DNA from 3 places in the Streptosporangium sp. H16 genome. Region 2 is predicted to be linked to each of the others. Evidence: riboswitches for the same ligand, from Rfam matches in the RefSeq annotation. Region 2 holds a riboswitch; each other region holds the start of a gene.
What was found. Region 2 has a riboswitch for cobalamin ahead of ACTOQ2_RS09080 (CbtB domain-containing protein). Riboswitches for the same ligand answer to the same signal wherever they lie in the genome.
Positions count from the first base shown of each region.

Region 1 (9,939 bases), on a different contig from region 2:
AGGAGGCCGGGATCGACCGCTCGGCGGTGGCCTTCATGGGCTACTGGCGGCTGGGACGCTCCGAGAGCGCCTGAGCCGCGGCTCCCGTCCGGAGGTGACACCCGCGCCCGGTGACGCGGCCGTCATCGGGCGGCCTTTGCCGTCGTTTGCCGTCGTTTGCCGTCGGCGGCGGGAAACGTGCCGACTCCTTGACGCGGGACGGAACCGGGCAGGTGTCCGGGGCACGTAGCTTGAGGGCGTAATGCCCGGCTCGCGACGTGAGAAGGCCGACATGACAGCAGCGGAATCCGCTCGTCAGGACCCGGCGGGCGCCCCCGGATACCGGCCCATCGCCGACCACGGGCTGATCGGCGACCTGCACACCGCGGCGCTGGTGGACACCGGCGGCACCATCGTCTGGTACTGCTGCCCGCGCTTCGACGCGCCCAGCGTGTTCGGCTCGATCCTGGACGCCGTCCGGGGCGGATCGTTCGAGCTGGGCACGGCCACCCCGGCCAGGACCAAGCAGTTCTACTTCCCCGACACCAACGTGCTGATCACCCGCTTCTCCGCCGCCGACGGGGTGGGCGAGATCCAGGACTTCATGCCGATCGTCGGCGACACGCGCGACGGCGCCCGGCACCGGCTGATCCGGCGGGTGAGATGCGTCCGCGGGTCGCTGCCGTTCCGGGCGCGGGTGGCTCCGCGGTTCGACTACGGCAGGCAGTCCCACACCCTGACCATGCACCGGGGCCGGGCGCTCTTCGAGTCGCCGTCGCTGTCGCTGACCCTGTCGTCCAGCACCACCCTGGAGGTGGACGGCCAGGACGTGCGGTCGGAGTTCAAGCTCAACGAGGGCGAGTGCGCGGTGTTCGCCCTCGACAGGTTCGGCGACGACGTGGCGCTGCGCGCGTGCCCGATCGAGGAGGCCGAGGAGGAGTTCGCCTCGACCGTGGCGTACTGGCGCCGCTGGCTGTCCTCGTCGAGGTACCGGGGCCGGTGGCGGGAGATGGTCCACCGGTCCGCGCTGACGCTGAAGCTCCTCACGTACGCGCCGACCGGCGGGATCGTGGCCGCCGTGACGACCAGCCTGCCCGAGCAGCTCGGCGGGGAGCGCAACTGGGACTACCGCTACGTCTGGATCCGCGACTCGGCGTTCTGCGTGTACGCGCTGCTGCGGCTGGGCTTCGGCGAGGAGGCCGAGGCGTTCATGGGATTCCTGTCCCGGCACGTCAGCCGCGACGGCGGCGGCCCCTCGGGCCCGCTGCAGATCATGTACGGCATCGACGGGCGCACCGAGCTGCCCGAGATCGAGCTGCCCCACCTCGAGGGGTACCAGGGCTCGGCCCCGGTGCGCGTGGGGAACGCCGCCGTGGACCAGCTCCAGCTGGACATCTACGGCGCCCTCCTCGACTCCGTCTACCTCTACGACAAGTGGCACCAGCCGATCTCCAGCGCCCTCTGGGACGACGTCCACATCCTGGTGGACTGGGTCTGCGACAACTGGGACCGGCCCGACGAGGGCGTGTGGGAAACGCGCGGCGGACGCAAGGACTTCGTCTACTCGCGGCTGATGTGCTGGGTGGCGATCGAGCGGGCCATGCGGATGGCCGCCCGCCGCGGGCTGCCATCCGACACGCCGCGCTGGCAGCTGGCCCGCGACGCGATCTACCGGCAGATCATGCGGCGCGGCTGGTCGGAGGAGCTGCGGGCGTTCGTCCAGCACTTCGACGACGACGTCCTGGACGCCTCGGTGCTGATGATGCCGATGGCGAAGTTCATCTCCCCCATCGATCCGAAGTGGCTGTCGACCCTCGACGCGCTCGGCGCGAACCTGGTGTCCGACTCGCTGGTCTACCGCTACGACCCCGCGGTCAGCCCGGACGGGCTGCGCGGCGAGGACGGCACCTTCTCGATCTGCTCGTTCTGGTACGTCGAGGGGCTCACCCGCGCCGGGCGCCTGGACGAGGCCCGGCTGGCGTTCGAGAAGATGCTCACGTACGCCAACCACCTCGGCCTGTACGCCGAGGAGATCGGGCAGACCGGCGAGCAGCTCGGCAACTTCCCGCAGGCCTTCACCCACCTCGCGCTGATCAGCGCCGCGTTCAACCTCGACCACGCCCTGGGCTGAACGCCCGTCCGGGCGCGCGGCCCGCCGCGAGGGCGGGCCGCGCGGGGCCGATGAGGCCGTGGGTCAGGCGCCGTCCTCCAGGTCTCCCTCGGACTTGAGGTAGACCTCCTGGAGGTCGCGCAGGATGGCGGGGTCGGGGTGCTCCCACATGCCCCGGCCGGCCGCCTCCAGCAACCGCTCGGCGATCCCGTGCAGCGCCCACGGGTTGGACCGGGCCATGAACGCCTGGTTCTCCGGGTCCAGCACGTAGGTCGCGGCCAGCTTGTCGTACATCCAGTCGGCGACGACGCCGGTGGTGGCGTCGTAGCCGAACAGGTAGTCGACGGTGGCGGCCAGCTCGAAGGCGCCCTTGTAGCCGTGCCTGCGCATCGCGGCCAGCCAGCGGGGGTTGACCACCCTGGCGCGGAAGATTCTGGACGTCTCCTCGGAGAGCGTCCTGGTGCGGACCGCGTCCGGCCTGGTGCTGTCGCCGATGTAGGCGGCCGGGGCCTTCCCGGTGAGCGCCCGGACGGTGGCGATCATGCCGCCGTGATACTGGAAGTAGTCGTCGGAGTCGGCGATGTCGTGCTCGCGGGTGTCGACGTTCTTGGCCGCCACGGCGATCCTGCGGTAGGCCGTCTCCATGTCCTGCCTGGCGGGAACGCCGTCGACGCCCCGGCCGTAGGCGAAGCCGCCCCAGACCGCGTACACCTCGGCCAGGTCGGCGTCGTCGCGCCAGTTGCGGCTGTCGATCAACGGCAGCAGCCCGGCCCCGTAGGCCCCCGGCCGGGAGCCGAAGATCCGCATGGTGGCCCTGCGCCCGTCGCCGTGCCCGGCCTGGTCGGCGAGCACGTGCGCCCGCACGTAGTTGAGCTCCTCGGGCTCCTCCAGCCCGGCCGCCAGCCGTACTGCGTCGTCCAGCATCGCCACGACGTGCGGGAAGGCGTCGCGGAAGAAGCCGCTGATCCTGACGGTGACGTCCACGCGCGGGCGGCCCAGCTCGGTGGCCGGGATCGGCTCCAGGCCGGTGACGCGGCGCGAGGCCTCGTCCCAGACCGGCCGCACGCCGAGCAGCGCCAGCACCTCGGCGACGTCGTCCCCGGCGGTGCGCATGGCGCTGGTCCCCCAGACCGACAGCCCGACCGAGCGCGGCCAGTCACCGGTGTCGGCGCGGTAGCGCTCCAGCAGGGAGTCGGCCATCGCCTGGCCGGTCTCCCACGCCAGCCTGCTCGGCACGGCCTTGGGGTCGACCGAGTAGAAGTTGCGGCCGGTGGGGAGCACGTTGATCAGCCCGCGCAGCGGCGACCCGCTCGGCCCGGCCGGGACGTAACCGCCGTCGAGGGCGTGCAGGATCGCGTCGATCTCGTCGGTGGTACGCGCCAGCCTGGGCACGACCTCGACGGCGGCGAACCGCAGGATCCGCTCCACCGTCCCGGGATCCGCGCCGCGCGCGGCGGCCGCTCCCCCGGCGCCGGGTGCGCCGGCCCGACCGGTCGCGTCGTTCGTGCCGGTCGAACCGGTCGTGCCGGGTGCGCCGCTCTGGCCGGGCGCGTCGTTCGTGCCGGTCGGACCGGCGCCTCCTGCCGGGGCGTCCGTCCGGCCCAGGACCTCGGCCGTCACCTCCCCCGCCGCCGCCGGATCCCAGTCGCGGTGCTCCATGGCCTCGACCAGGGCACGGGCCAGGGTCTCGGCCTCGTCGACGCCGATCCGCCCGGCGCTGCCGTCCTCGGCCAGGCCGAGGGCCTCGCGCAGCCCGACGAGCGCCTCGCCGCCCGCCCACATCTGCCGGGCGCGGAGCATGGCCAGCACCAGGTCGACGCGCGGCCGCCCCTCGGGGGCGGCCCCCAGCACGTGCAGGCCGTCGCGGATCTGGACGTCCTTGACCTCGCACAGCCAGCCGTCGATGTGCAGCAGGAAGTCGTCGAACTCGGCGTCGTGCGGGCGGTCGGCGACGCCGAGGTCGTGGTCGAGCCTGGCGGCCTGGATCAGCGTCCAGATCTGGGCGCGGATCGCGGGCAGCTTGGCCGGGTCCATCGCCGCGATGGAGGCGTGCTCGTCGAGGAGCTGCTCCAGCCTGGCCATGTCCCCGTAGCTGTCGGCGCGGGCCATCGGCGGGACGAGGTGGTCGACCAGGGTGGCGTGCGCGCGGCGCTTGGCCTGGGTGCCCTCGCCGGGGTCGTTGACGAGGAACGGGTAGATGAGCGGCAGGTCGCCGAGCGCGGCGTCCGGGCCGCAGGAGGCCGACAGGCCCGCCGACTTGCCGGGCAGCCACTCCAGGTTGCCGTGCTTGCCCACGTGGACCACGGCGTGCGCGCCGAAGCCGTCGGCCAGCCAGCGGTAGGCGGCCAGGTAGTGGTGGCTGGGCGGCAGGTCGGGGTCGTGGTAGATCGCGATGGGGTTCTCGCCGAAGCCGCGCGGCGGCTGCACCATGACCACCACGTTGCCGGAGCGCAGCGCGGCCAGCACGATCTCGCCCTCCGGGTCGCGCGACCTGTCCACGAACAGCTCGCCGGGCGCCGGGCCCCAGTGTTCCTCCATCCGGGCGCGCAGGTCCGCCGGGAGGGTGGCGTACCACTCGGCGTACCGGCTCGCCGCGATGCGCACCGGGTTTCCGGCGAGCTGCTCCTCGGTGAGCCAGTCCTGGTCCTGCCCGCCCGCGGCGATCAGCGCGTGGATGAGCGCGTCGCCGTCCTGCCCGGTCACCCCGGGCAGCTCGTCCTCGGCGCCGATGTCGTAACCGCGCTCGTGCAGCGCGGCCAGCAGCCGCACCAGGCTGGCCGGGGTGTCCAGGCCGACGGCGTTGCCGATGCGGGCGTGCTTGGTGGGGTAGGCCGACAGCATCAGCACCAGCCGCCGCTCGGCGGGCGGGATGTGCCGCAGCGCGGCGTGGCGCACCGCAATGCCCGCCACCCGCGAGGCCCGCTCGGGGTCGGCCACGTAGACGGTGAGCCCGTCCTCGTCGATCTCCTTGAAGGAGAACGGCACCGTGATGATCCGCCCGTCGAACTCGGGGATCGCGACCTGGGTGGCGGCGTCCAGCGGGGACAGGCCGTCGTCGTTCTCCTCCCAGGAGGCCCGGCTGCTCGTCAGGCACAGGCCCTGCAGGATCGGCACGTCCAACTCGGCGAGCGCGCCGACGTCCCAGGCCTCGTCGTCCCCGCCCGCCGACGCGGTCGCCGGACGGGTGCCGCCCGCGGCGAGCACGGTCACCACCAGGGCGTCCACCGTACGCAGGACCTCCACCAGGCCGGGCTCGGCGGTGCGCAGGGAGGCGCAGTACACCGGCAGCGCCCGCGCGCCCGCGTCCTCGATCGCCGAGCAGAGCGCCTCGACGAAGGCCGTGTTGCCGGCCACGTGGTGGGCCCGGTAGTAGAGCACTCCGACGACGGGACCGTCGTGTCCCTCCTGGTCGCGGGCCTCGCGCTCCAGCGTTCCCCAGGTGGGGGTGGGCTCGGGCGCGGCGAACCCGTGGCCGGTGAGCAGCAGCGTGTCGGACAGGAAACGGTACAGCTCGGTCAGGTTGGCCGGGCCGCCGTGGGCGAGGTAGGCGTGCGCCTCGGCGCAGACCCCGCCGGGCACCGTGGACAGCTCCATCAGCTCGGCGTCAGGCGCCTGCTCGCCACCGAGCACGACGACGGGCCGGGGGCCGGCGAGCAGGGCGTCCAGCCCCTCCTCCCAGGCGCGGCGCCCGCCCAGCAGGCGTACCACGACCAGGTCGGTGCCCTCCAGCAGCGGCGGGAGGTCGGTGGCGGTGAGCCTGGCGGGGTTGCCGAGCCGGTAGCCGGCGCCGCTCGCGCGAGCGCTCAGCAGGTCGGTGTCGGAGGTCGAGAGCAGGAGGATCACGCGCCACACTCCGGGAGAGGAAGGGCGGTACGGCCCAGGGGCGCCACGGCGTGGCGGGGGAACGGCGCCACGATATGGCGGGGCAACCGTGAAAAGCGCGCGGTGTGGCGGGGGAACGGCGATGCCACGGTGTCGCGGGGGAACGGCGAAGAGCGCACGGAGCTTCCTCCCTCGGGGTCCTCGCCCCGGGTCGTCGTCGGCCGCGACGGCTGGAGTCTCCTGGCTCCCGGATCGGTGCTCACCCCGGCCTTCCCGCCCGTCGTCGGACAGTGGCCCGGGTGGGGTTCGCTCCCCGGTTACAGTGGCGGGACCGCGCCGGATTCACACCGGCTTCCTCCCTTTGCCGTCGCCACCGATGACACTACGGCAGTCCGGTTCGTTGCAAGAAACTGGCGTTAGCATCCTTCGAGTGTCCATTGCCGACTTTTCCGGACGATCGCGACTCGACGCGTGTCCCGGGGCGCTTCAGGTCCATGCCGCCGCGGACGGCGGCCTGGCCCGCGTCCGCGTGCCCGGAGGCCGTCTCACCCCCTTCCAGCTGCGCGAACTCGCCGAGGCCGCCGCGGCGTACGGCGGCGGCGTCATCGAGCTGACCTCCCGCGCGAACGTCCAGGTGCGCGGCCTCGGCCCGGAGGATCCGGACGGCGTTACGGGGGACGGCACGGGGAACGGGTTCGCCGCGCGGATGGCGAGGGCGGGCCTGCTGCCCTCGGCGACGCACGAGCGGATCCGCAACATCCTCGCCTCCCCGCTGACCGGACTGGACGGACCGACCGGACTGGACGGACCGACCGGGCCGAGCGCGTTGACCGGGCTGAGCAGACCGGCCGAACCGAGCGGACCGGCCGGACCGAGCGGACCGAGCAGATCGAGCGGTGCGAACACTCCGGACATCACGGATATCTCAGATCGTCCGCGCTATCCGCGCGGCGGCGGGATCGCCGACGTCACACCGCTGATCGGCGAGCTGGACCGGCGGTTGTGCGCCCGCCCCGCCCTCGCCGCCCTGCCGGGGCGGTTCATGTTCGCCCTCGACGACGGCCGGGGGGACGTGGCCGGTCTGGGCGCGGACGCCGGGATCCTGCTCACGGGGCCGGACGAGGCCGCGCTGATCCTCGCCGGGACCGACACCGGCCTGCGCGTCCCGCTCACCGGAGCCGTGACCGCCCTGCTCGCCGCCGCCGAGGCGTTCCTCGACGAGCTGGCCACCCGGGACGTCACCGCCTGGCGAATCGCCGAACTCCCCGACGGTCCCTCCCTGATCGCCGCCCGCGTGCGAGCCGCCCTCGGGGTTCCCGGCACGACGCCCTTCGCCCCGGTGAGACCGCGGGTCGTGACCCTCGGGCCGGTCGGCGTCATCGGGAGTGCGGACGGGACGGGGAGCGGAACCGGCGCCGGAGGAGAGACGGGGCCCGCGAGCGGCACCGGGGGCGACACCGGAGACGGGGGCGCGCGGGTCGCGCTCGGGGTGGCGATCCCGCTGGGGCGGCTGACCTCCGCACTGGCACTGCTGCTCGCGGACGCCGCCTCGGGCGGGGAGATCCGGCTCACGCCGTGGCGTGGCGTGGTCCTGCCCGGCCTGGACCGCGCCGAGGTCGCGGGCACGGCCGCCCGCCTGGAGGCCGCCGGGCTGGTCGTCGACCCCGCCTCGCCGTGGATCGGTGTGACGGCCTGCACCGGCCGCCCCGGCTGCGCCAAGTCCCTGGCCGACGTCCAGGCCGACGCGGCCACCGCCGTAGCCGTCGGCACGACCTCGCCGCCCGCCGTCCCGCCGCCCACGGCCGCACCATCCGGGAGCGGGCCGTCCGGGAGCGGGCCGTCCGTGGCCCCGCCGTCCGGGAACGGGCCGGGCACCGATACGCTCCCCGTGCACTGGGCGGGCTGCGGCAGGCGCTGCGGCCGTCCGAGGGGGCGGGTCGCGGATGTGGTCGCCACCGGTGACGGCTACCGCCTGGAGCTGGACGGCACCGATCTGACCTGCTCCGGCATCGAGGAGACCGCGGCCGCGCTGGCGGCCGCCAGAGGGGAACTGTGATCGACTACGTCCGCGACGGCGCGGAGATCTACCGCCGCTCCTTCGCCACCATCCGCGCGGAAGCCGACCTGTCCGGCCTGCCCGCCGACGTCGCCCGGGTCGCGGTCCGCATGATCCACGCCTGCGGGATGGTCGACCTGGTGAGCGACCTGCGCTGGTCACCCGGTGTGGTGGCCTCGGCGCGCGAGGCGCTGCGCGCGGGCGCGCCGGTGCTCTGCGACGCCATGATGGTCGCCTCCGGGGTGACCCGGCGGCGCCTGCCCGCGGGCAACGAGGTGATCTGCACCCTCGGCGACCCCCGGGTGCCGGAACTCGCCTCGGAACTGGGCACCACTCGCAGCGCCGCCGCGCTGGAGCTGTGGCGCGACAGGCTCCAGGGCTCGGTGGTCGCGATCGGCAACGCGCCGACCGCACTGTTCCGGCTGCTGGAGATGGTCGAGGAGGGCGCGGGCCGCCCGGCCGCCGTACTCGGCGTCCCGGTAGGTTTCATCGGTGCCGCCGAGTCCAAGCAGGCCCTCGCCGAGCACCCGGCGAACCTGGAGTACCTGGTCGTGGACGGACGGCGGGGCGGAAGCGCGATGACCGCCGCCGCGGTCAACGCGATCGCGAGCGAGGAAGAGTGAGCGACGACGTGACCGGACGGCTGTGGGGCGTGGGGCTCGGACCCGGCGACCCCGAACTGGTGACCGTCAAGGCCGCCCGCCTGATCGGCGAGGCGGATGTGATCGCCTTCCACAGCGCCCGCCACGGCCGGAGCATCGCCCGCTCGGTGGCCGCCCCCTACCTGCGGGAGGGCCAGGTCGAGGAGGCGCTCATCTACCCGCTCACCACCGAGACCACCGACCACCCCGGCGGCTACCAGGGGGCGATCGACGACTTCTACGCCGCCTGCGCGGTGCGGCTCGCGGCCCACCTGGACGCCGGGCGCGACGTGGTGGTGCTGTGCGAGGGTGACCCGCTCTTCTACGGCTCGTACATGCACATGCACAAGCGCCTGTCGCACCGTTACGTCACCGAGGTCGTGCCGGGCGTGACGTCGGTGAGCGGCGCCTCGGCGGTCCTGGGGCGCCCGCTGGTCGAGCGGGACGAGGTCCTGACCGTGCTGCCGGGAACGCTCCCGGCGGAGGTGCTCGCCGAGCGCCTGGCGGCCACCGACTCGGCGGCGGTGCTGAAGCTCGGCCGTACGTTCACCAAGGTCCGCGACGCGCTGGCCGAGGCCGGGCGTCTCGACGAGGCCTGGTACGTCGAGCGCGCCACCACCGGGCAGCAGCGCCTCGCCCCCCTCGCCGAGGTCGACCCGGGCAGCGTCCCGTACTTCTCGCTGGCGCTGATCCCGAGTCCTGTCAACGCGGCGAGGCCCGCGCCCGCCGCCACGGCCGGGACCCCGGGTGAGACCCCGGCCGGGACCCCGGGCGAGGCGAGGGCGCGCGGCGAGGTGGTCGTGGTGGGGCTCGGCCCCGCCGGGCGGCCGTGGCTGACGCCGGAGGCGCAGGAGGCGCTGGCCGGGGTCGACGAGCTCGTCGGGTACGGCCCCTACCTGGACCGCGTCCCGCCCAACCCGCGCCAGCGCCGCCACCCCACCGACAACCGGGTGGAGGCCGAACGGGCCGCGCACGCGCTGGAGCTGGCCGCGGCCGGATCGAGGGTGGCCGTGGTGTCCTCGGGCGACCCCGGGGTGTTCGCGATGGCCAGCGCGGTGCTGGAGGTGGCGTGCGAGCCGAGGTTCGCGGACGTGCCGGTACGGGTGCTGCCCGGCCTGACCGCGGCGCACGCGGTGGCGAGCAGGGCCGGCGCTCCCCTCGGCCACGACTACTGCGTGCTGTCACTGTCGGACCTGCTCAAGCCCTGGGAGGTGGTCGCCGGGCGGATCAGCGCCGCGGCGAAGGCCGACCTCGTCCTGGCGATCTACAACCCGGCGTCGAAGAGCCGTACCTGGCAGGTGGCCGCCGCGCGGGACCTGCTGCTGGAGCAC
Region 1 is NZ_JBPXMD010000050.1:28,528-38,466, forward strand. It holds gene ACTOQ2_RS40545 (siderophore-interacting protein) at 1-74, shown strand, start outside; gene ACTOQ2_RS40550 (glycoside hydrolase family 15 protein) at 272-2,110, shown strand; gene cobN (cobaltochelatase subunit CobN) at 2,174-5,932, opposite strand; cobalamin riboswitch at 6,123-6,295, opposite strand; gene ACTOQ2_RS40560 (precorrin-3B synthase) at 6,342-7,967, shown strand; gene ACTOQ2_RS40565 (precorrin-8X methylmutase) at 7,964-8,590, shown strand; gene ACTOQ2_RS40570 (precorrin-2 C(20)-methyltransferase) at 8,599-9,939, shown strand, end outside.
Region 1: linked by a shared signal. The riboswitch ahead of cobN (cobaltochelatase subunit CobN) and the one ahead of ACTOQ2_RS09080 (CbtB domain-containing protein) in region 2 are both predicted to bind cobalamin.

Region 2 (9,939 bases):
GTGCGGTACGGGCCAGGCGCAGGAGCTCCTCCAGGTCGCAGGAGGCGGCGACCAGGTCCGCGACGGCGTCCATGGCCCGTACGGCCTGGGTGCGGCGCTCGGCCGCGGGTACCAGGCCCAGGTGCCTGGAGGGGGTGGCGACGGCGTCGCTGCGGCGGATCGCGCCGAGCACCGGGACACCGCTCTCGGCGAGCGCCTCGCGGCAGATGGCCTCGTGCCGTTCGGAGCCGATCCGGTTGAGGATCACCCCGCCGAGCCTGATCCGGGTGTCGTAGGAGGCGAACCCGTGCACCAGCGCCGCCACGGAGCGGCTCTGCTTGGCCGCGTCCACGACCAGGACCACCGGGGCGCCGAGCAGCCTGGCGACGTGCGCGGTGGAGGCGAACTCGGTGGAGCCCGCGCCGTCGTACAGACCCATCACCCCCTCCACGACCGCGACGTCCGCCCCGGCCGCGCCGTGCAGGAACAGCGGGGCGACGAGTTCCTCCCCCACCAGCCAGGGGTCGAGGTTGCGCCCGGGGCGGCCGGTGGCCATGGCGTGGTAGCTGGGGTCGATGTAGTCGGGCCCGACCTTGTGCGGGGAGACCGCCATGCCCCGGCGGGCGAGGGCGGCCATCAGGCCGGTCGCCACGGTCGTCTTGCCCGCCCCGGAGGCGGGGGCCGCGATGACCAGCCGGGCTACCATTCGATGCCCTTCTGACCCTTCTGCCCGGCGTCCATGGGGTGCTTGACCTTGCCCATCTCGGTGACCAGGTCGGCGGCGTCGAGCAGCCGGGGGGCGGCGTCGCGGCCGGTGACGACGACGTGCTGGCCACCGGGGCGCCCGCGCAGGGTCTCGACCACCTCGTCGACGTCGATCCAGCCCCACTTCATCGGGTACGTGAACTCGTCGAGCACGTACAGGCGGAACGTCTCGGCGGCGAGGTCGCGCTTGATCTGCTCCCAGCCCTCGCGGGCGTCGGCGGCGTGGTCCTCCTCGCTGCCGGGGCGCTGGATCCAGGACCAGCCCTCACCCATCTTGTACCAGGAGACCGGCCCGCCCTCACCGGAGTCGCCGAGCACCCGCAGTGCCCGCTCCTCGCCGATGCGCCACTTGGCGGACTTCACGAACTGGAAGACCCCGATCGGCCAGCCCTGGTTCCAGGCGCGCAGGGCCAGGCCGAAGGCGGCGGTGGACTTGCCCTTGCCCGGTCCCGTGTGGACGATCAGCAGCGGCCGGGTGCGGCGCTGCCTGGTGGTCAGGCCGTCCTCGGGCACGCTGACGGGTTTGCCCTGCGGCATCGTCGCCCTCCTTTCACCGCCATGCGGCTCGCTGTCTTACGGCTCACTGTCTTACGGCTCACTGTCTTACGGCGCCGTGCCCTCACCGTCCTCGCCGGCCGTTCACCCTCACGCGGCGCGGTGCCCTCACCGTCCTCGCCGGCTCCTCGCGGTCACGCGGCGCCGCGCCGCTCACGGACCATCCCGGCCAGGTCGGTGAGGTCGTCGAGGCGTACGGTCTCCGCGCCCATCCGCGCCGCCAGCGAGGCGGCGAGGCCGAGGCGCACGTGGCCGCCCTCGCAGTCGACCACCACCCCCGCCACCCCGGCCAGCAGTCCCGCCGCGCGGCGGGACTCCTCGACGGTGCCCGAGGTGGCCCGCCCGTCGGTGACCAGGACCACCAGCGGGCGCCTGGACGGGTCGCGCAGACGCTCGACCCGCAGCACCTCGGCGGCCCGCAGCAGGCCGGCGGCCAGCGGGGTCCGCCCCCCGGTGGGGAGCTCGCGCAGCCGGGCCGCGCCGGCCTCGACGGAGGAGGTCGGCGGCAGGACCAGGTCGGCGCGGGCGCCTCGGAAGGTGACGAGCCCGACCTTGTCGCGGCGCTGGTAGGCGTCGAGGAGCAGGCCGAGCACCGCTGTCTTGACCGCCCGCATGCGCTGCCTGGCGGCCATGGAACCGCTTGCGTCCACCACGAACAGCACCAGGTTGCCCTCGCGGCCCTCGCGGACCGCCTCCCTGAGGTCGCCGCGCCGCAGCAGCAGTCCCGGCCCGCTCCTGCCCCGCGCGACCTGGTGCGGGGCGGCGGCGCCGACGGTGGCCCGCAGGTGGAGGGGTCCGGTGGGGCCCTCGGGGACCCGGGCCCCCGTGGTACGGCCCAGGGGCGTCCTGGCACGCGACCGGCGCCCCGGGGCTCCGGCGCCGACACCGGGGACGGTGAACAACCTGGTCCTGCCCCCGGGCTCGGCGTCGAAGGTCCGCTCGCGGGCCGGTGCTCCCCCGGCGATCTCCGGCGGTTCACCGGGATCCGCGGTGGAGGCGGCGGGCTCCCGCGTCCCGGGGCCGGGACCGTCCGGGACGTCCGGGACGTCCAGGGCCGCGGGCCGGGAGGCCTCCCTGTCATCGCGGCCGCCGGGAACGTCCGGGTCACCCGAGTCACCCACCTCGTCGGGGGCGGCGTCTCCGGTCTCGGGGCCGCCGTCGGGCGCGGGCCCGTCCGGGCCGCCGTCCGGGCCGCCGTCCGGATCGGTGCCCCCCGGGCCGCCGGAGTCGTCCGGGCCCTCGGGGTCGCCGGGGTCGTCGGGGATCTGGTCCAGGAGATCCTGGAGCTTGGACTCGTCCAGGCCCGGCGCGTCGAAGGGGTCGCGGCGGCGGCGGTGCGGGAGCGCGAGCCTGGCCGCCTCCCGTACGTCGTCGGCGGTGACGGAGGTGCGGCCCTGCCAGGCGGCGTGCGCGATCGCCGCACCGGCGGTGACCAGGTCGGCCCGGAGCCCGTCCACCTCGAACCCCGCGCAGACGGTGGCGATCCTGAGCAGTGCCGCGTCCGGCAGGACGACCTGGGGAACCCTGGCGCGAGCCTCGGCGATGCGCGTGGCCAGTGCCCGTTCCTCGTCCACCCAGGCGGCGGCGAAGGCGTCGGGGTCGGCCTCGAAGGCCAGGCGGCGCCGGACCACGTCCACCCGCTGGGACGGTTCCCGCGAGGCCCGGACCTCCACGGTCAGCCCGAAGCGGTCGAGCAGCTGCGGGCGCAGCTCCCCCTCCTCGGGGTTCATCGTCCCGACCAGCAGGAACCGGGCGGCGTGCCGTACCGACACCCCCTCGCGCTCGACGTAGCAGGTGCCGAGGGCGGCGGCGTCGAGCAGCAGGTCCACCAGGTGGTCGTGCAGGAGGTTGACCTCGTCGACGTACAGGACGCCCCGGTGGGCGCTCGCCAGGAGGCCGGGTTCGAAGGATTTCACGCCCTCGGTGAGGGCTCGCTCGATGTCGAGGGAGCCGACGAGGCGGTCCTCGGAGGCGCCGACGGGCAGCTCGACGAGGCGGGCGGGCCGCGCGGCGCCGCCCCGCGCTCCACCGGACCGCACGGCGCCGCCCCGCGCTCCACCGGACCGCACGGTGCCGTCCCGCGCGGCGCCCGACCGCACGGTGTCGGATCGGGCTCCGCCGGACCGGGTTCCGCCGGGCTGCGCGACGCCGGGCTGAACGGTGGCGGGCGGGGTGAGCCGGTCGCCCGGTTCGGTACGGCCCTCGTGCGGCCCGTCCGGGCAGCCGGGGTCGGGGGCGGCGGGGTCGCAGGAGAAGCGGCAGCCGGTCACCACCTCGACGGGCGGCAGGAGCGCGGCCAGCGCCCGCACGACCGTGGACTTGGCGGTGCCTTTCTCCCCCCTGACCAGCACTCCCCCGACGCGGGGGGAGACCGCGTTGAGGATCAGCGCGAGTTTCAGGTCCTCCAGCCCCACGATCGCGGTGAAGGGATAGCGGGAGTCACGCACCTTCGGGTTCTCCTGTCCGTCTCGTCGAATCAACGGGTCGCTGGGCGCTCGAACCGTCATGGGAGGTAGCTGAGCCGCCAGCGCCCGCCGCGCCCGGTGAGCGTCACGCGGGCCAGCGGCGCGACGTCGACGCGCCAGAAGGCCTGGGCAGGGGCGCCGAGGGCGTGGACGACCGCGGCGCGGATGACCGCCGGGTGGGTGACCGCGACGGCCCTGCCGGGTGCGCGGACGGCGAGCCAGCCGGACACCCTGGCCAGGAGCGCGGTGACCGGCTCCCCGCCGTGCGGCGCCGCGCCGGGGTCGCCGAGCCAGGAGGCGAGCGCCTCGGGTTCCGCGGCCTCGACCTCGCCGAGCGTCATCCCGCTCCAGCGGCCGTAGTCGCAGTCGGCCAGCAGCGGGTCGTGCTCGGCCCGCAGGCCGAGCGCCGCCGCCGTCTGGACGCAGCGCAGCTCGGCGGGGCAGGCCGCGGGACCCGGACCGAGGTCCCGCGCCATCCCCTCGGCCCGGCGCAGGCCGCGTTCGTCGAGCGGTTCGTCACCCGGGAACGCGGCCCGTACCGTCGCCGAGGTGGAGGCGTGGCAGACCAGGAGCAGGCGGGTGACCCCCGAGGGGGTCGTCACACCGGGCCGCGCCTGCGGGCGGCGAAGGCGAACAGCGCGCCGACGCCGGCCCAGAAGACCACCTGGGTTCCCATGGAGGCGACCCGGAAGTCCCACAGGAGGTCGGCGGGGAAGCCCCGGGGCACCTCCGAGATTTCCGGCATGAGGATCCAGGCCGCGACGACGGGGACCAGGAAGGTGGCGCCCGCCGACAGCCAGCGCACCCACGGTTCGCTCCGCGAGGCGTAGCGGTGGGCGGCGGTGCCGGCGGCGACCGCGAGGATCCCGATGACCACCGCGACCAGGTACAGCACAGTGCGCTGGCCGATGGTCTCCGGGTCACCGACGGCCGGCGGGTTGGCGGGATATTTCATGAATGGGATGAGGACGATGGCGATGAACGCCGCGGTGGCGAGGGTGACCGCGAGCACCGGCTCCGATCGGGGTCCCACCCGGCCGCGTACGGCCGCGTAGACGAGGGAGAACAGGCCCCCGACCGCCAGGCCGTACAGGCCGAGGGCGAGGAAGAGCCCAAAGCGCTGCCCGTCCCTGCTGACCAGGGCCTCCTCCTCGTCGTGGGAGTGGGCCGCGGCCCCGGTGTCGTCGTGTGATCCGGCCGGGGAGGCGGCCGCGGCCGCCTCCTCCAGCGCGATGGCCCGGTCGATGCGCGGTTCGCCGACGGTGTAGGCGAAGACGGCCGCGAGCAGCCCTGCGAGCAGTCCGACGACGAGGCCCCGGACGATGAGTTTGGTGATCACCTGTGGCTCAGTGGCACGGCACGCCGAGCAGGTGACGCCCGTCGTGCATGAGTTCGTGCAGGTAGTTCCCCGCCTGTGAGATCGCTCCCTGGTCGAAGGTGACCAGGTAGGCGAGGAGCAGCAGCACCGGTGCGGCGAGCAGCCAGCGGGTGAGCGAGGGCCATGGGATGGGCTGGGTGTGCGGTGCCGAGATCTGGCTCACGGCCACCTCCTCCGGGATTACGCGTCCCTTTTCGTAGGTCGGTGGCGGCCGAGTGTGACCTGGCTTCCGGCTCCTGGGAGCCGGTTACAGTGGCGCGACCGCACCGGAGTCTCACCGGATTTCCCTCGCACCGCCACAAAGCACCCGGAACGTATCCCGGTTCTCCGTCCCCCGTCAATCCGGGTGTCCGGTTCGACGGGCTCCGGCCGTCACGGGGTCCGGGCATGCCGAGGCATGACGAGGCATGACGAGGCATGACGAGGGGGGAGGTGGCCCGGCCGGCCACCTCCCCCCTCGCGGGAGTCACTGCTCGCCGGTCAGCGCCGTCACCAGCTCCGCGGCGGTACGGCAGCGGTCGAACAGCTCGCCCACGTGGGCCTTGGTGCCGCGCAGCGGCTCAAGGGTGGGGACGCGCTGCAGCGACTCGCGGCCGGGGATGTCGAAGATGACCGAGTCCCAGGAGGCCGCGGCCACCGACTCGCTGTACTGGCTCAGGCAGCGGCCGCGGAAGTAGGCCCGGGTGTCGTTGGGCGGCACCTCGATGGCCCGCTGGACCTCTTCCTCGGTGACCAGGCGCTGCATGCGGCCCCGGGCGACCAGCCGGTTGTACAGGCCCCGGTCGGGGCGGATGTCGGAGTACTGGAGGTCGACGAGCTGCAGGCGCGGGTGCGACCAGGGAAGGCCGTCACGGGTGCGGTAGCCCTCCAGGAGCTCCAGCTTGGCCACCCAGTCGAGCTCCCCGGACAGCTGCATCGGGTCCTCCGCCAGGCGGGTGAGGACCGACTCCCAGCGCTCCAGGATGTCCTTGGTGGGCTCGTCCAGGCCGTTGGCGCTGCGCTCCTCGGCGTACTTGCGGGCGAGCTCCAGGTATTCCATCTGCAACTGCACCGCGGTCAGCTTGCGGCCGTCGCGCATGGAGATCTCGTACTTGAGCGTGGGGTCGTGCGAGACCGCGCGCAGGGCCTGGACGGGATTGTCCACGGCCAGGTCGCGGGTGAAGTAGTTGTCCTCGATCATGGCCAGGACGAGCGCGGTCGACCCCAGCTTCAGGTAGGTCGAGATCTCCGACATGTTGGCGTCGCCGATGATGACGTGCAGGCGGCGGTATTTCTCCGGGTCGGCGTGGGGCTCGTCCCGGGTGTTGATGATCGGCCGCTTGAGCGTCGTCTCCAGGCCCACCTCGACCTCGAAGAAGTCGGCCCGCTGGCTGATCTGGAAGCCCTCGCCCCGGGAGTCCTGGCCGATGCCGACCTTGCCCGCGCCGGTGACGACCTGCCGGGAGACGAAGAACGGCGTCAGGTGCCTGACGATGTCGGCGAACGAGGTGGCCCGGCGCATGAGGTAGTTCTCGTGGCAGCCGTAGGAGGCGCCCTTGTTGTCGGTGTTGTTCTTGTAGAGCTGGATCGGGGCGTTGGCCGGCATCGCCGAGGCGCGGACCGCCGCGTCGTGCATCACCCGCTCGCCCGCCTTGTCCCAGATCACCGCCGCCCGGGGATTGGTGCACTCGGGCGTGGAGTATTCGGGGTGGGCGTGGTCGACGTACAGCCGGGCCCCGTTGGTGAGGATCACGTTCGCCAGGCCGAGGTCCTCGTCGGTCAGCTGGCTCTGGTCGGCCACCTCCCGCGCGAGGTCGAACCCCCGTGCGTCCCGCAGCGGGTTCTCCTCCTCGAAGTCCCATCGCGCGCGCCGAGCCCTCGCGGCCGAGGCCGCCAGATAGGCGTTCACGACCTGAGAGGAGGTCACCATCGCGTTGGCCCCCGGCTGTCCGGGCACGGAGATGCCGTACTCGGTCTCGATGCCCATCACCCGCCGTACCGTCATGCGCACCCTCTGTTCGTCAGGGACTGATTCTCTCCGTGGTATCTATTCCCGACCCTAGACCCTTCACTATGCCCGGTGGTCGGACAGTTATGGCACCGAAGCCTTTTCGCCCGTTGCGAGGGGGATCGAGGAGAGCGCGGGGAGCTGTGACGGGGACGGGGATGCGGCCCTTCTCCGCCTCCTGGACTTGACGAACTCCTGAAGCGGGCGCTCGGCCAACCGGTACACCAGGTAGGAGAACGCCATCGCGGCCAGCACGGTGACCAGCGCGGTCAGCGGGGGCGGCAGCACGTCCCGCAGCGCGGGGATGATCAGGACCGCGGCCGGGGTGTGGAACAGGTAGAGCGGGTAGGTGAGCGCGCCCAGGACGACCAGGCCGCGCCAGCGCAGCCACCCCAGCCAGCCGAGCGCCACCATCGCCATGAGCACGTAGAAGCCGATCACGGTGGCGGCCACGGCCCACTCGGGCACGGGCATCGCGGCGTAGCCGACGTTCTCGATCCGCCCGGCCACCCGGTCGATCGCCGCGTTCACCGCCAGGCCGCCGCTGATCCCGGCGAGGCACCACAGGACGAGCCTGGGGCCGAACTTCGTCATCAGGAAGAACGCCATGCCGCCGACGAAGTACGCCGCGTACTTGGGCATGACCACCAGGTCGACCCAGGCCTCCTCGCTCCCGGCGAAGAACCCGGCCGCCAGCAGCCAGACGCCCATGAAGGCCAGGCAGCGGTTGAGCGTCACCCCGACGATCACCAGGATCGAGATCAGCACGTAGAAGCGGAGCTCCACCCACAGCGACCAGTAGACGCCGTTGGCGTCGTAGACGCCGAGGGCCCGCTGGAGCATCGTGAGGTTGATCCCGTACTCGCCGAGGCTGAGCTTGGGGTCCAGGGCCGTGGCGGCGGTCAGCCCGTAGACCGCGGCGGTGACGGCCACGCTGACCCAGTAGGCGGGAAAGAGCCGCACCAGCCGGGAGAGGGCGAACGCCCCCAGGCCCCGCCCCCAGATGCTCATCAGGATCACGAAGCCGCTGATCATGAAGAACAGCTCGACGCCGAGGATGCCGAGCCCGGAGAGGGTGGAGATCGCCGGGAACAGCTCGGCCGGGCGGTCGCCCCACACCGAGGCGAAGGCGATGAAGTAGTGGAAGGCCAGCACCGCCATGGCGGCGACGAAGCGCAGGAGGTCGAGCTCGGCGAGGCGGCCGCCTCCCCAAGGCGCCTCGCGGGACCCCGCGCCGTTCACCGGGCGGCCGGGCCGGAATGTTCACGCACGCCACTTGGACGGCGTCTCGATCATTCGGGTTCCCTGTGACGGCCGTCTATTTCCGTTCACTTCAGGGACGGGTGTGAAAGGAGATACGGACTCGTAAGGACGAAAATGGATAAAATCGGACAAGGTTTATCGACTGTCGACGCCGCACCCTCGACGAGGGTTTCGGGAAGACGCCGGCGGCGCGGCCCCCGGGAGGGGAGCCGCGCCGCCGGTCACACGTGGTTACAGGTACTGACCGGTGTTGGCCACCGTGTCGATGGAGCGCCCGGCCTCGGTGCCCTGCTTGCCCGTCACGAGGGTACGGATGTAGACGATCCGCTCGCCCTTCTTGCCGGAGATGCGGGCCCAGTCGTCGGGGTTGGTGGTGTTGGGCAGGTCCTCGTTCTCGGAGAACTCGTCCACGCAGGCCGCCAGAAGGTGCTGGATCCGCAGGCCCTTCTGCCCGGTCTCCAGGAACTGCTTGATCGCCATCTTCTTGCCGCGGTCGACGATGTTCTGGATCATCGCGCCGGAGTTGAAGTCCTTGAAGTACAGGACCTCCTTGTCGCCGTTGGCGTAGGTCACCTCGAGGAAGCGGTTCTCCTCGCTCTCGGTGTACATCCGCTCGACGACCCGCTGAATCATGCCGGAGATGGTCTCCTGGCGGTTGGCGCCGTGCTCGGAGAGGTCCTCGTCGTGCAACGGGAGCTCGGGGATGAGGTACTTGGAGAAGATGTCCTTGGCCGCCTCGGCGTCCGGCCGCTCGATCTTGATCTTGACGTCCAGGCGGCCGGGCCGCAGGATCGCCGGGTCGATCATGTCCTCGCGGTTGGAGGCACCGATCACGATGACGTTCTCCAGGCCCTCGACGCCGTCGATCTCCGACAGGAGCTGGGGAACGATGGTGTTCTCGACGTCGGAGGAGACGCCCGAGCCTCGGGTCCGGAAGATCGAGTCCATCTCGTCGAAGAACACGATCACCGGGGTGCCCTCGGAGGCCTTCTCGCGAGCCCGCTGGAAGACCAGGCGGATGTGCCGCTCGGTCTCGCCGACGTACTTGTTGAGAAGCTCGGGACCCTTGATGTTGAGGAAGAAGCTCTTGCCGGACTGGCCGGTCTTCTCCGCGACCTGCTTGGCCAGGGAGTTGGCGACGGCCTTGGCGATGAGCGTCTTGCCGCAGCCGGGCGGCCCGTAGAGCAGGACGCCCTTGGGCGGGCGGAGCTTGTGCTCGCGGAAGAGGTCGGCGTGCAGGTACGGGAGCTCGATGGCGTCCCGGATCTGCTCGATCTGCCGCATGAGCCCGCCGATCTCCTCGTAGGAGATGTCGGGCACCTCCTCCAGGACGAGCTCCTCGACCTCGGACTTGGGGATGCGCTCGTAGACGTAGCCCGAGCGGGGTTCGAGCAGCAGGGAGTCGCCCGCCCGGATCGGCTGGTCCATCAGCGACTCGGCGAGTTTCACCACCCGCTCCTCGTCGGCGTGCGAGATCACCAGCGCGCGCTGGCCGTCCTCGAGGAGCTCCTTGAGCATCACGATCTCGCCCAGGTCCTCGAAGCCGA
Region 2 is NZ_JBPXMD010000004.1:220,742-230,680, reverse strand. It holds gene ACTOQ2_RS09105 (cobyrinate a,c-diamide synthase) at 1-685, opposite strand, end outside; gene cobO (cob(I)yrinic acid a,c-diamide adenosyltransferase) at 679-1,281, opposite strand; gene ACTOQ2_RS09095 (magnesium chelatase subunit D family protein) at 1,434-3,746, opposite strand; gene ACTOQ2_RS09090 (histidine phosphatase family protein) at 3,803-4,366, opposite strand; gene ACTOQ2_RS09085 (CbtA family protein) at 4,363-5,103, opposite strand; gene ACTOQ2_RS09080 (CbtB domain-containing protein) at 5,111-5,305, opposite strand; adenosylcobalamin (AdoCbl) riboswitch at 5,322-5,455, opposite strand; gene dop (depupylase/deamidase Dop) at 5,609-7,126, opposite strand; gene ACTOQ2_RS09070 (acyltransferase family protein) at 7,214-8,371, opposite strand; gene arc (proteasome ATPase) at 8,624-9,939, opposite strand, start outside.

Region 3 (9,939 bases), on a different contig from region 2:
ATCTCCGAGCAGCCCGACACAGTGGCCAGGACGCTGCGCGGGCGGCTGGACGACCGCTTCCACATCGCCCACCTGGGCGGTCTCAACATGGACGCGCGGGAGACCCGCTCGTTCCGCCGGGTGAAGATCATCGGCTGCGGTTCCGCGTACTACTCGGGCCAGATCGGCGCGCAGCTCATCGAGGAGCTGGCGCGCATCCCGGCCGACGCGGAGCCGGCCAGCGAGTTCCGCTACCGCAGCCCGGTGGTGGAGGCCGACACCCTGTACGTGGCGATCAGCCAGTCGGGGGAGACCTACGACACCCTCGCCGCCGTGCAGGAGCTCAAGCGCAAGGGCGGCAGGGTGCTCGGCATCGTCAACACCGTGGGCAGCGCGATCGCCCGCGAGTGCGACGGCGGCGTCTACCTGCACGCGGGTCCGGAGGTCTCGGTGGCGAGCACCAAGGCGTTCACCTCGACCGCCGTGGCCTTCGCGCTGCTCGCGCTGCACCTGGGCCGGGTGCGTGACCTGTCTCCCGCCGACGGCCGCAGGATCTGCGACGGCCTGCGGAGGCTGCCGGACCAGATCAAAGAGATCCTGGCGCTGGAGCCGCAGATCAAGGAGCTGGCGGGCAAGTACGCCGAGTCGCCGAGCATGATGTTCGTGGGCCGGGTCAGGGGTTACCCGGTGGCCCGCGAGGGCGCGCAGAAGCTCAAGGAGATCTCGTACGTGCACGCCGAGGCGTACCCGGCGAGCGAGCTCAAGCACGGGCCGCTGGCGCTGATCGGCCCGGACATGCCGACGGTGGCGATCGTCCCCGACGACGAGCTGCTGGACAAGAACCTCACCACGCTGGGCGAGATCCGCGCCCGGGGCGGCCGGGTGCTCATGGTGGGCCACCGCACGGCCGACCCCAAGCTGGCCGACGACTGCGTCGTGGTGCCCAAGAACGAGACCGAGCTGGACCCGATCCTGCTGTCGATCCCGCTCCAGCTCTTCGCCTACCACGCCGCCGTGGCGCTGGGCAGGGACGTCGACAAGCCCAGGAACCTGGCCAAGAGCGTCACGGTGGAGTGAGACCCTCTACCTCTCTGCCCCTCGCCCCCTGCTTTCGCGCCCCCGTCCCCGGCCGGCCGGGGACGGGGGCGCGCTTTCCCGAACCCCCGCGAGACGGTCGTCTCCGATATCCGGATTTCCAGTGTTTTTCCGGTGATCCGTGCCCGAATGCGGATCACTGGAAGTTCCGGCATACCCCACTTCATCACAGAAAGTGAGGGGAAAGTAACCTATGGTATAGGGGGTTCTTGGGGGAAGGGGCGCTTATGCGCCGTAGGGGGTTTTTCGCACTGGCGGCGGGGGCCGTGGTGGCCGCGGGGTGCGGCGCGGACGGCGGCGCCGATCCGGAGGTGAAGCGCCTGTTCCTTCTCGAGCCGACCGCCGACGGCCACGGCTGGGACAGGATCGCGGGCAGGCTGGCGACCGTCCTTGTCCAGTCGGGACTGGCGCGCACCGCCATGGCCGTCGAGCGGGCGGGGGCGCTGGGCTCCGCCCCGCGCGACGCGTTCGGCGCCTTCCGCGGACCCTTCGCGCGCGAGGGCAGGCTGCTCGTCACCGCGATGCCGATGGTGGCCGCCGCGGAGATCGCCAACACCGCGGCCGTGGTGAACGCCGCCACCCCCATCGCCCGCCTGGTCGGCGACTGGGCGGTCCTGGTGGTCCCCTCCGGCTCCCGCCTGCGCACCTTCGAGGACTTCGTCGCGCGGCTGCGGCACGACCCGGCGGGGCTGACGGTCGGCGGCCGGTCGGAGGGCGGCTCCGACCACGTGCTCTACGGCATGATCGGCAAGTGCCTGGGGGTGGACGCCCGGCTGCTGGAGTACGCCGGATACCTCGCCCCCGAGGACGCCGCCGAGGCGCTCCACGTCGGCCGGGTGGCGGCCCTGCTGGGATCGGCGCGCGCCCTGCGGCCCGAGATCGCCGCGGGCCGCCTGCGGCCCCTGGTGGTCTCCTCCGGCGGCCGGATCGACGGGATCGACGCGCCGACGCTCATGGAGGTCGACGTCCGCCTGGAGTACAGCGACTGGTGCGGCCTGCTGGGCCCCAAGGGCATGAGCCAGGGGGACCGGGGCGCCGCTATCGCCCTGTGTGACAGGATCGACGCCGCGCCGCGCTGGCGTGCCCTGTGCGCGTCCCACGGATGGAGCCGGGTCTACCTCAGCGGCGACGAGTTCCGCCAGTGGCTTTCCACCGAGACGGGCCGCACTCGCGGCGTGCTCCACGAGCTCGGACTGTTGAAGTCCTCCGACACAACCTGTTGGGGCAGTTGCGTCCGGCGCCCCTAGATGTAGGATCCTGCTCGTTGCTGGTTCGCCCCGCGAGGGGCGAGGCAAGAGGGAACCCGGTGAGATTCCGGGACTGCCCCGCAGCGGTGAACGGGAACGAAAGCCGTTATCGAGCACTGGGTGAACCATGCCTGGGAAGCGACGGCCGGTAGGTGTGTGCGATGCGCCCGTGAGTCCGAAGACCTGCCGGTGACGTGAACGTCCAGGGCCTCGTGGGAGGGTCCGCGGAACGAGGCGATCCGGCGTGCCCGGGATCGCTCGCGGACGCGTGCCCATCCGGCGGAGCCGTACGGGGAAGTCCGATCGAGCGAGGGGCACTACGTGACACAGGCATTGGCGGGGACCGCGGCGGGGACCGCGGCGGACGACCGCAGGCTGGCGATCGACGAGGCGGCCGCCCGGGTGATCACCGATCCCGAGAACTCCAGGGTCGCCGCCGCGATGCTGGCCGAGCTGATCGCCGACGAGGCCGCCGAGCACGGCGTCCGCGACTTCTCCGAGTCCATCGCCGCGACCCACGAGGCGGGGCTGATCCAGGACAGGCTCGCGGAGTTCGTGGCCGCCCACGCCGGGGTCCTGGACGCGCTGGCCGACCCGGAGGCCGACGCCAGGTTCGAGTACTTCGGGCTGCGCACCGTCTACGACCGCTACCTGCTGCGTCACCCGAGGACCCGCAAGGTCCTGGAGCGCCCGCAGCACTTCTTCCTCCGGGTGGCCTGCGGCCTGTCCGAGACCGTCGAGGAGGCCGCCGAGCTGTACGCGCTCATGGCCACCTTGTCCTACCTGCCCAGCTCGCCCACGCTGTTCAACTCCGGCTCCCGCAGGCCCCAGCTCTCCTCGTGCTTCCTGCTCGACTCGCCCCGCGACGAGCTGGAGTCCATCTACGAGCGCTACGGGCAGGTCGCGCGGCTGTCGAAGTACGCGGGGGGCATCGGGATCGCCTGGACCAGGGTCCGCTCGCGGGGCTCGCTGATCCGCGGCACCAACGGCCACTCCAACGGCATCGTGCCCTGGCTGCGCACGCTCGACTCCAGCGTGGCCGCGGTCAACCAGGGCGGCCGGCGCAAGGGCGCGGCCTGCGTCTACCTGGAGCCCTGGCACGCCGACGTCGAGGAGTTCCTGGAACTGCGCGACAACACCGGCGAGGAGGCCCGCCGCACGCACAACCTGAACCTGGCCAACTGGATCCCCGACGAGTTCATGCGCCGGGTCGAGGCCGACGGCGTCTGGTCGCTGTTCGACCCCAAGGAGGTCCCGCACCTCACCGATCTGTACGGCGCCGCGTTCGACGACGCCTACCGGGCCGCCGAGGCCGAGGGCCGCTTCACCCGGCAGATCCCCGCCCGCACCCTGTACGGGCGGATGATGCGCACGCTCGCCCAGACCGGCAACGGCTGGATGACCTTCAAGGACGCGGCCAACCGGACCTCCAACCAGACGGCCAGGCCCCAGAACGTCATCCACCTGTCGAACCTCTGCACCGAGATCCTCGAGGTCACCGGCGACGCGGAGACCGCCGTCTGCAACCTCGGCTCGATCAACCTCGCCGCCCACCTGTCGGCGGACGCCGGGGAGGCCGTCGACTGGGCGCGGCTGCGCGCGACCGTCGGTACCGCCGTGCGGTTCCTCGACCGCACCATCGACCTGGGCTTCTACCCGACCCCCGAGGCGGAGGCGGCCAACCGGAAGTGGCGCCCGATCGGGCTCGGCGTGATGGGCCTGGCCGATGTGCTGTTCACGCTGCGGCTGCCCTTCGACTCGCCGCGCGCCCTGGAGCTGTCCACCAGGATCTCCGAGGAGATCGCGCTCGCCGCCTACCGGACCTCCTCCGACCTGGCCGTGGAGCGGGGCCGCCACCCGTCGTACGAGGAGACCAGGGCCGCCGCCGGGGTGCTGCACCCCGACCACTACGGGGCGGCGGGGTCCGCGGAGTGGGCCGAGCTCAGGGAGCGGATCGCCGGGACCGGCCTGCGCAACTCGCTGATGATCGCGATCGCGCCGACGGCCACGATCGCCTCCATCGCGGGCTGCTACGAGTGCATCGAGCCGCAGGTCTCCAACGTCTTCAAGCGCGAGACCCTCTCGGGGGAGTTCCTCCAGGTCAACCGCTATCTCGTCCGCGACCTCCAGGCCCGCGGCCTGTGGACCCCGCTGATCCGCGACGCGATCAAGCGCGCCGACGGCTCCGTCCAGGACATCCCGGAGATCCCCGCCGACCTGAAGGCGCTCTACCGTACGGCCTGGGAGCTGCCGCAGAAGGCGCTGATCGACCTGGCCGCCGCGCGCACCCCGTACATCGACCAGTCGCAGTCGCTGAACCTCTTCATGGCCACGCCGACCATCGGCAAGCTCTCCTCGATGTACGCCTACGCGTGGAAGTCGGGCCTCAAGACCACCTACTACCTGCGCTCGCGCCCGGCCACCCGGATCGCGCAGGCCACCGTGGCGGCGCCGGTCGCGCGGGCCGTCCCCGACCCCGAGGCGATCGCCTGCTCCCTGGAGAACCCCGAGTACTGCGACGCCTGCCAGTAGCCGTCCCGGCTCCTCGAAAAGAGTCTCCAGAAAGCTCCCAGAAAGGCATTCACCCGATGTTGCTCGACCCCGGCATGGATCTCACCCTGCGGCCGATGCGCTACCCCGAGTTCTACGAGCGCTACCGGGCCGCGATCCGCAACACCTGGACCGTCGAGGAGGTGGACCTCACCTCCGACCTGGCCGACCTGGCGAGGATGACGCCCGAGGAGCGCCACCTGATCAACCGCCTCGTGGCGTTCTTCGCCACCGGCGACTCGATCGTGGCCAACAACCTCGTCCTCAACCTCTACCAGCACCTCAACGCCCCCGAGGCGCGCCTGTATCTCAGCAGGCAGCTGTTCGAGGAGGCGGTGCACGTCCAGTTCTACCTGACCCTGCTGGACACCTACCTGCCCGATCCGGACGAGCGGGTCAAGGCCTTCGCCGCGGTCGAGCACATCCCCTCGATCCGGGACAAGGCGGAGTTCTGCTTCCGCTGGATCGACTCGCTCGGCGGGCTGACCCGGCTGGAGACGCGGGAGGACCGGCGGGCGTTCCTGCTCAACCTGATCTGCTTCGCGGCGTGCATCGAGGGGCTGTTCTTCTACGGGGCCTTCGCCTACGTCTACTGGTTCCGCTCCAGGGGCCTGCTCAGCGGCCTGGCCACCGGGACGAACTGGGTGTTCCGCGACGAGTCCATGCACATGGAGTTCGCCTTCGGCGTCGTGGAGACCGTACGGGCCGAGGAGCCGGACCTGTTCGACGACAAGCTCGCCGAGCAGGTCACCCAGATGATCGAGGAGGCGGTGGCCGCCGAGCTGGCCTTCGCGGCCGACCTGTGCGGCGACGGCCTGCTCGGGATGAGCGTGGACCAGATGCGCCGGTACCTGGAGTACGTGGCCGACCAGCGCCTGGTCAGGCTGAGGATGCCCGCCAGGTACGGCACGGCCAACCCGTTCGCGTTCATGGAGTTGCAGGACGTGCAGGAGCTGGCCAACTTCTTCGAACGGCGGGTTTCGGCCTACCAGATAGCCGTCGAGGGGAATGTCACATTCGATGAATCCTTCTGATTAGCTGGTGATCCAGGTAAGAGCACGACGAGGATGGAAGACGTCGAGGAGGACGCCTCAAGTGTCCGGCTGGATCATGATGATTGTCTCCGTGGCGGCCGCCGTCGTGGCGGTGGAGGTGGTGCGACGGGTGCTGCGCTCGCGGCTGATCGGTGAGAAATGGGTTCTCGCCGGTCCGCTCGTGCGCCGCTGCACCTGGCCGGGGTTCGCCACGGCCGCCGTGGCGACGGCCCGCACCATCTACGAACCGGATATGGCGACGGCCTCGGTCGGCCAGGTGATCGATCGCGGTCTCAGCCTGGCGATGATCGGGTGCGCCACCTGGCTGGTCATCCAGGCCGCCTACGCGGTCACCGACGTGGTCCTGGAACGCCTGATCACCGTCGAGGGCGAGGCCAACCGCCGGGCCCGCCGCATCCGCACCCAGATCACCCTGGTCCGCCGGGTCGCCTCGGCGGTGATCATCGTGGTCGCGCTGGGCGCGATGCTCTTCACCTTCCCGCAGGTGCGGGCGCTCGGGGCCGGGCTGCTGGCCTCGGCCGGGATCGCCGGTGTCGTCGTCGGTATCGCCGCCCAGTCGACCCTGGGCAACATGCTCGCCGGGCTCCAGCTGGCCTTCAGCGACGCGCTCCGGCTGGACGACGTCGTCGTGGTGAAGGGGGAGTGGGGACGGATCGAGGAGCTCAGCCTGACCTACGTGGTGCTGCGGCTGTGGGACGAGCGGCGGCTCGTCCTGCCGGTCTCCTACTTCACGGCCAACCCGTTCGAGAACTGGACCCGGCACAGCAGCCGGGTGATCGGCCACGTGATGTTCCGGGTCGACTGGTCGGTGCCGGTGGAGGAGCTGCGCGCCGAGCTCTACCGGGCGCTGCGCGAGCACCCGCTCTGGGACCAGAAGGACTGGACCCTCCAGGTCACCGACACCCTTCCCAACGGGCTGCTGGAGCTGCGCGCCCTGATGAGCGCCGCCGACTCCGCCAGCGCCTGGGATCTCAAGTGCGACATGCGCGAGCACATGGTGACCTTCGTCCGCGAGAGGTACCCCGAGGCGCTGCCCCGCTTCCGGGTCGAGACCCCGCCCCCGTCCGCGACCGTTCCCGGGACGCTCACCGGGCTGATGGGCGCGGGCCTGATGTCACGGGGCCTGGGGGGAGACTCCCGTGAGGACGGTTCTCGCGATCGGGACGGCGACCGGCGGGATCCGGTCTGAGGCGACGGGCCCGCCCGCGCCCCAGGGATCTCAGGCGCCGCAGTCGCAGCAGCACCCGTCGCACTTGGTGCAGCACTTGCAGCAGTCGCAGCAGCCGTCACACCCGTCACAGCCGCAGCCGTCGCAGCGTGTCAGGTAGCAGCGGTCGTCCCAGGCGTTCCGCCTGCGGGAGCTCCACCGGGGCCGCCAGAGTCCGCAGGTCAGCAGGGTCCCCACCCCGGCGGCGGACTTGCGGACGACTCCGGGCCGCTCGTAGGAGTGCCCCGACTCGGAGGCGTGGCGGAACGTCCGGTCCACCGCCCGCCGCACCTCGGTGCCCAGCAGCACGTCCACCAGGTGCCGGTCGGCCAGCTCCAGCTCCAGCAACGCCAGCTCCAGGCCGTGCGCGGCGTCGTCGCACAGCCGCCGTGCCTCCCGTACGGAGGTGCCGGTGGCGGTCAGCGGGTTGAACGCCCCCCGGGCGGCGTCGTCCGCCCGGTCCTCCACGGCGTCCAGCAGGTGGGCGATCCGGCCGAAGAACCGGCCCGCCTCGGCCAGCGCCGCCGCGTTGCCCGGGGTGCCCGCGAGCGTCGCGGTGTAGGCGAACGCGGCGGCGACGGCCTCCTCGGTGGGAGCGGTCAGCTCCAGCAGCGTCACTCCCGAGCCGCTCTCCAGCTCGATCTGGCGTTCGGCCGTCGAGGCCAGCGAGGCGGTGTCGAACCCGATCCCGGCCCCCATCCGGGCCCCGGCCGCCTCCCAGCGGGCCGCCAGCACCCTGCGCGCCGTGCCGGTGCCCGGCGCGGAGTCGCCGTCGGCCACGTGGTCGCGCAGCTTGCCCGCCGCGAGGACCAGCGACACCGTGGCGGCCAGCCGTACGCCCGCGGCCCGCGCGTCCACCACGTCCGCCGGCCGGAACCCGCGCAGCGCGCAGGGGCCCGCGGTCCGGTGCGGGGAGCCCGCCGGGCCCTGCGCCTCGGCCAGCACCGAGATGATCAGTCCGTCGTAGTTGGTGGCCAGCCGGGCCGCGTGCCCCTGCCCGTCCCTGAGGGTCAGGCACAGCCCGCACAGGTGTGCCATCCAGGCCCGGTGCAGCGTCGGGCAGGAGTGCTCGCCGCAGGGACGAATGATGCCGAACATGTGATCTCTCGTACTTGGGGGTCTGTCCGGGAGATCCTTGGGGCTCCCCAGGAAGGCGTCAACGTATCGGGAGAATCTATCCCGTACAGATCAAGAAGTCGCGCGGAGAGGGGCAGGTACGTCCGGACGGTCACGCGAACGCGACAACGGCGTATCTCTCGTCCTCGATGGCCCTGTTCGGCGAGAGCCAGGGACAACGAGCCGGTGGCCGCGGTGGTCTCCGGCCCCGCCGTGACGGCGGGGCCGGAGAACCGGCGGGGACAGGTCCCCTTGTCAGCGTTCGACGATCTCGTTCTTGCCGATGACGACGATGCCGCCGCTGGTCACCGCGAAGCGGCTGCGGTCGTACTCCAGGTCGAAGCCGATCCTGGCACCGTCCGGGATGATCACGTTCTTGTCGATGATGGCCTTGCGGACGATGGCGCCGCGGCCCACCTTCACGTTGCCCATCAGGACCGAGTCCTCGACCTGGGAGTGGGAGTGCAGCACCACGCCGGGGGAGAGGATCGAGCGCTCCGCCAGCCCGCCGGAGACGATCGCGCCCGCGGAGACCAGGGAGTCGATCGCCCTGCCCACCCGGTCGCCGTCGTTGTGCACGAACTTGGCCGGGGGAAGCGGGTCGTGACCGGTGTAGATGGGCCACCGGCTGTTGTAGAGGTTGAAGACCGGGTGCGCCGAGATGAGGTCCATGTGGGCCTCGTAGTAGGCGTCGAGCGTCCCGACGTCCCTCCAGTAGCCCCGGTCGCGCTCGGTGGAGCCGGGCACGATGTTGTCGGCGAAGTCGTAGACCTCCGCGCTGCCCGACTTCACCATCATCGGGATGATGTTGCCGCCCAGGTCGTGCTTGCTCGTCGGGTCGAGCGCGTCCTCCCTGAGCGCGTCGATCATCGACTGGGTCTTGAAGACGTAGTTGCCCATCGACGCGTACACCTGGTCGGGAGCGTCAGGCAGGCCCACCGCGTCCTTCGGCTTCTCGCGGAAGGCGACGATCCGACGCCCGGCCGGGTCGGCCTCGATGACCCCGAACTGGTCGGCGAGCGAGAGCGGCTGCCGGATCGCGGCCACCGTCACCTCGGCCCCGGACTCTATGTGCTGCTCGACCATCTGCCGGGGATCCATCCGGTAGATGTGGTCGGCGCCGAACACGATGACGTGGTCGGGCATCTCGTCGTAGATGAGGTTCAGGTTCTGGAACAGCGCGTCGGCGGAGCCGGAGAACCAGTGCGGTCCGAGGCGCTGCTGGGCGGGAACCGGCGTGACGTAGTTGCCGAGCATCGCCGACAGGCGCCATGTCCGGGAGATGTGCCGGTCGAGACTGTGGTTCTTGTACTGCGTCAGCACGACGATCTGGAGGTAGTGACCGTTGGCGAGATTGGACAGTACGAAGTCGACGAGACGGTATATCCCCCCGAAAGGCACCGCGGGCTTTGCTCGATCAGCTGTCAGAGGCATGAGCCTCTTACCTTCTCCACCGGCGAGCACGATCGCGAGGACTCTCATAGATGGACCCTAACCTGATGAACAGGGATGAAACACTAGGCTGATCGTATGCGAGTGGATCTGCTGACCCGTGAATATCCCCCCGACGTGTACGGAGGGGCGGGAGTTCACGTCGAATACCTCGCCCGGGAGCTGCGCAGGCTCGCCGACACCCGGGTCCGCTGCTTCGGAGCGTCACGACCGGAGGAGGGCGTCGCGGCCTACCGGG
Region 3 is NZ_JBPXMD010000017.1:130,287-140,225, reverse strand. It holds gene glmS (glutamine--fructose-6-phosphate transaminase (isomerizing)) at 1-1,056, shown strand, start outside; gene ACTOQ2_RS26725 (tripartite tricarboxylate transporter substrate-binding protein) at 1,302-2,321, shown strand; cobalamin riboswitch at 2,326-2,526, shown strand; gene ACTOQ2_RS26720 (ribonucleoside-diphosphate reductase subunit alpha) at 2,643-4,853, shown strand; gene ACTOQ2_RS26715 (ribonucleotide-diphosphate reductase subunit beta) at 4,910-5,905, shown strand; gene ACTOQ2_RS26710 (mechanosensitive ion channel family protein) at 5,967-7,115, shown strand; gene ACTOQ2_RS26705 (DUF5685 family protein) at 7,146-8,231, opposite strand; gene glgC (glucose-1-phosphate adenylyltransferase) at 8,505-9,731, opposite strand; gene glgA (glycogen synthase) at 9,780-9,939, shown strand, end outside.
Region 3: linked by a shared signal. The riboswitch ahead of ACTOQ2_RS26720 (ribonucleoside-diphosphate reductase subunit alpha) and the one ahead of ACTOQ2_RS09080 (CbtB domain-containing protein) in region 2 are both predicted to bind cobalamin.